DNA from 2 places in the Rhizobium acaciae genome. Region 1 is predicted to be linked to the other one. Evidence: predicted binding sites of a transcription regulator. Region 1 holds the regulator's gene; the other holds the start of a gene.
The links. Region 1 encodes HrcA, which represses chaperone genes, less so after heat shock. Its sites were predicted from a motif close to GTTAGCACTCNCNNNNNGNGAGTGCTAAC; they were not measured.
Positions count from the first base shown of each region.

Region 2: OLZ32_RS19540 (co-chaperone GroES) is a predicted target of HrcA. The motif match lies at 1,043-1,071, and genes of this name have one in related genera.

Region 1 is NZ_JAPCZO010000008.1:62,630-65,029, reverse strand. It holds gene rph (ribonuclease PH) at 1-499, opposite strand, end outside; gene hrcA (heat-inducible transcriptional repressor HrcA) at 628-1,716, shown strand; gene grpE (nucleotide exchange factor GrpE) at 1,827-2,400, shown strand, end outside.
Region 2 is NZ_JAPCZO010000012.1:53,217-55,616, forward strand. It holds gene groL (chaperonin GroEL) at 1-622, opposite strand, end outside; gene OLZ32_RS19540 (co-chaperone GroES) at 657-989, opposite strand; gene OLZ32_RS19545 (hypothetical protein) at 1,500-1,763, shown strand; gene OLZ32_RS19550 (hypothetical protein) at 1,760-2,095, shown strand; gene OLZ32_RS19555 (hypothetical protein) at 2,092-2,400, shown strand, end outside; gene OLZ32_RS19560 (DUF1488 family protein) at 2,400-2,400, shown strand, end outside.

The sequences.
Region 1 (2,400 bases):
TACCGCAGGAGATGGCGGCGACATGATCCTTCAGGACCCGATCGACCTTGATCATGTTGCGGCTTTCCATCCATTTCAGGCAGTCGTAAAGCGCGATCCAGCCGCCGGTGATCGAGGCGGTCCGCGTGCCGCCATCGGCCTGGATGACGTCGCAATCCAGCGTGATCTGCCGTTCACCGAGCGCCTGCAGGTCGACGACGGCGCGCAGCGACCGGCCGATCAGCCGCTGGATTTCCTGGGTGCGGCCGCCCTGCTTGCCGGCGGCGGCTTCGCGCTTCATGCGTTCGCCGGTCGCCCGCGGCAGCATGCCGTATTCGGCCGTGACCCAGCCCTTGCCGGTATTGCGCAGCCATGGCGGCGTCTTTTCTTCGAGGCTCGCCGTGCAGAGCACATGCGTATCGCCGAACTTCACCAGGCAGGAGCCTTCCGCATGCTTGGAAAAATTGCGCTCGAACGAGACCTTGCGCATCTGGTCGATTTTTCTGCCTGAAGGCCGCATTCTTATCTCCTGGGGTTTATTTGACCGCTTCTACGATTGGCGGCGCTCATTTGCAAATTCCCTTTTGCCACGGGTGTTAGTTTGACTTACTTTTCAGGAAGTATCATCAGCACGGGTTCGAAAGCTTCATGGGCATCAGGTCGACGACGGTTTCGGATGCCGTAGCTGCGCTGGACGAGCGCTCCAGGGAAATTTTTCGTCGCATCGTCGAAGGTTATCTGGAAAGCGGCGAGCCGCTCGGTTCGCGCAACCTGTCCCGTATCCTGCCGATGTCGCTGTCGCCGGCCTCGGTGCGCAACGTCATGAGCGATCTCGAAGAGCTGGGCCTGATCTATTCGCCGCATGTCAGCGCCGGCCGGTTGCCGACCCAGATCGGCCTGCGCTTCTTCGTCGATGCCTTCATGCAGGTCGGTGACCTCTCGGCCGAGGAGCGCGCCAACATCGACCGCCAGGTGCGGGTCGAAAGCGGCGGCAATCCTGTCGAATCGATGATGAACGAGGCCAGCCGCATGTTATCCGGCATTTCGCGCGGCGCCGGACTCGTCATCACCTCGAAAAGCGATCCGGTGCTGAAACATGTCGAGTTCATCCGGCTCGAACCGACAAAGGCGCTGGCCGTGCTCGTCGGCGATCATGATCAGGTGGAAAACCGCATCATCGAGCTGCCGGCGGGCGTCACCTCCTCGCAACTGACGGAAGCAGCGAATTTCCTCAATGCCCATATGTCCGGCCAGACCCTGCCGGAGCTTCGCAAACAATTAAGCCGGCTGAAAGACGACGTCCGTCACGAACTCGATGCCCTGTCGCGCGATCTCGTCGAGCGCGGCATTGCTGTCTGGGCCGGCAGCCCGGACGAGGGAAAGCCGACGCAGCTGATCATCCGCGGCCGCGCCAACCTGCTCGAAGGCCTCGCCGGCGCCGAGGATCTCGACCGGCTGCGCCTGCTGTTCGACGATCTCGAGAAGAAGGACAGCCTGATCGAGATCCTCAATCTCGCCGAAAGCGGTTCGGGCGTGCGCATCTTCATCGGTTCGGAGAACAAGCTCTTCTCGCTGTCCGGCTCGTCGCTCATCGTCGCGCCCTATCGTGACGACGATGATCGCATCGTCGGTGCCGTCGGCGTCATCGGCCCGACGCGGCTCAATTATTCGCGCATCGTGCCGATGGTGGACTATACAGCCCAGCTCGTCTCCCGCCTTTCGCGCAATCAGCTTTGACGCGCAGCTATCAGTCACGCGGAATTTTCGCTTCTTTGTCACGCAGACTTGATTTTTTTCGGTCAAACCTCGATATCGGGCGCATCTGAAGACACCAACCGGAGACCGTCATGACCGATGACACGACGAAAAACGGACCTGACGCAACTGCGGCCGATGCCGCAGCCGACGCTGCCGCCTACGTCGAGAACGAAACTGCGCAGCAAGAGCCCGCCCAGCCGGACCCGATCGAGCTTCTGAAAGCCGAAAACGGCGAACTGCGCGACCGCTATCTGCGCCTTGCTGCCGAGATGGACAATCTGCGCCGGCGCACCGAGCGCGAGGTGAAGGATGCCAAGTCCTATTCCGTCGCGGGTTTCGCGCGCGACATGCTCGCCGTCTCGGATAATCTGCGCCGCGCGCTCGATGCCATCCCTCCGGAGACCAAGGCCGCGGCCGATGCCGGCCTGAGCACGCTGATCGAGGGTGTCGAGATGACCGAGCGCGCCATGCTGTCGGCTCTCGAGCGCCACGGCGTTCGCAAGCTGGAGCCGGTTGGCCAGAAGTTCGATCCGAATTTCCATCAGGCAATGTTCGAGGTGCCGAACCCCGACGTGCCCAACAACACGGTCGTCCAGGTCGTGCAGGCAGGCTTCACCATTGGCGAGCGCGTGCTGCGCCCGGCCATGGTCGGTGTCGCCAAGG
Region 2 (2,400 bases), on a different contig from region 1:
CATTGGTGACGAAATAGGGCGAGAGATATCCACGATCGAACTGCATGCCCTCGACGACATCGAGTTCGGTCTCGGCGGTTCGCGCCTCTTCGACTGTTATGACGCCCTCATTGCCGACTTTGTCCATCGCCCTGGCGATCATCTCCCCGATGGTGGCGTCGCCATTGGCGGCAATGGTGCCGACCTGGGCGATCTCGCCTGACGATTTGACCTTCATCGCCCGCGCCTTGATTTCCTTGACGACGGCGATAACGCCGAGATCGATGCCGCGCCTCAGATCCATCGGGTTCATGCCGGCAGCGACGAACTTTGCGCCTTCGCGGAAGATGGAGGCGGCAAGCACCGTTGCCGTCGTCGTGCCGTCGCCGGCAAGATCATTTGTCTTCGAAGCCACCTCGCGCACCATTTGCGCGCCCATGTTTTCGAACTTGTCTTCGAGCTCGATCTCCTTGGCGACGCTGACGCCGTCCTTGGTAATGCGCGGTGCACCATAGGCCTTGTCGATGACGACGTTGCGACCTTTCGGGCCAAGCGTCACCTTGACGGCATTGTTGAGCAATTCGACGCCGCGCAGCAGGCGGTCGCGCGCGTCGGTGGAGAACCTGATTTCCTTGGCAGACATGATATTTCTTCCCAGTTCGGTCTTGAGTTGCGGGTCACAAATTCGACCCTCGGGCGGCTTTGCCGGCAGCCGCTTCGGTCTTTTCGACGATGCCCATGATGTCGGTCTCCTTCATGATCAGAAGGGTTTCGCCATCGATCGTGACCTCGGTCCCCGACCATTTTCCAAACAGAATGAGATCGCCGACCTCGACATCGAGCGGGACGAGATTACCGCCTTTGTCGCGCAGGCCCGGGCCGACTGCGACCACTTCGCCTTGCTGCGGCTTCTCCTTGACGGTGTCTGGAATGATGATCCCGCCCTTGGATTTGACATCGCCTTCCGCACGCCGAATGACGACGCGGTCGTGAAGTGAACGGAATTTCATAGAGGTCTTTCTGCTGCCGGCGCGTAGGGCGGCTGCAATTCATAAATAGCACCCGTGGCACTCGATTGATAGGAGTGCCAAGAAATATTGTTCACGCAGGGAATTTCTTTAAAAATTCAGGAAATCAATTTGAGCGGATATTTTGTAATAATCGGGAAATGAATAGAATTTTTACGCCATCGCGCTCAATTTTATTTAACGTATCGTCGAGTTAATTTAGCGTTTTTCATAGATAAATCCGAATTATCTTGATTTAAACTCAATCGAGGCGCAATGATAGGCCTCGTCGATTTGGCCGACTTGGCTTCGCGGTGTCAGAGATCTACGACCCGCCATCACCACTGAATTTTCGATAGCAATCTATGACGTCGTTCCGGCGTCGATTTCGCCTATTCCGATCCGGAATGAGCTTGGCGCTGACCGCGGATGTACCGGCAGCCTCGAGTTCGTCCGGGTCGGATCTCAACGATACAGGAAACGCATCGGTGTCTTCCTGCGGAGGCCTCAGCCGTGACCAGTCGCACCACACAAACCGTCGTCCGCTTTTCATCCCCATTCCGCCTGCCCGGTTTCGACGGGGCGCAGCCAGCCGGAGAATACCGCGTCGATTATGACGAGGAATTGATCGATAGCGTTTCCAGGCTTGCCTGGCTAAGGGTCGGCGCCTTCATCCACCTGCCGGCGATCGCCGCGCAGAGTTCGACGCAGCAGATGATGCCTATCCACCTGTCAGATCTCGAAACCGCGCTGGAAAAGGACCACAAACCGTCATGACCGCTACGCGCATCCCGCAACGCAATGGACGCTCGATCAGGCGCGAGGCAGCAACTCATATCTTCAAAGTGGGGCAGACTGTCCGAGTGAAGGACGGGTTCCTGGTTGTTCCCTCCAAGCTCCCCGACACATACCGTATTACCGCCACGCTGCCTCTCAGGGGAAATATGCTGCAATACCGCATCCGCAGTGACGATGAACGTCATGAGCGGGTCGCGACGGAAGACAGCCTGGAACTGGTAAACCTATCGCCCGCCGGCAGCGGCGCAACACTGATCGAGAGGACGTTTGGCCATGGCCACGGCCCGAATGACGAAAGGTTGACATCGTGAACAGCCATGAAGACGAAGCCGAACGAAGACGGAATGCCTTTGCCGTCCACACATGGGAAGCGCCCGGCCGCTACTCCATGGAGATCGAACACGACCGCCAGATCGAATCCGCCCGTTCGTGGACCGTCTATCGTGCATCTTCAAGCGGTCCCGTGCACGCCGACCATGCCATGATCGGCAAGAGCCGTTCGCAGGCCGGGAAAGACATGATGTCCTTCAATCTCCTCAACATAGGATACCGGAAGGAATGGCTGAGGCTGTCGGGCGCCGCTCGGAGTGCTCGCAAGGTCCCGCCGGTCCAACCA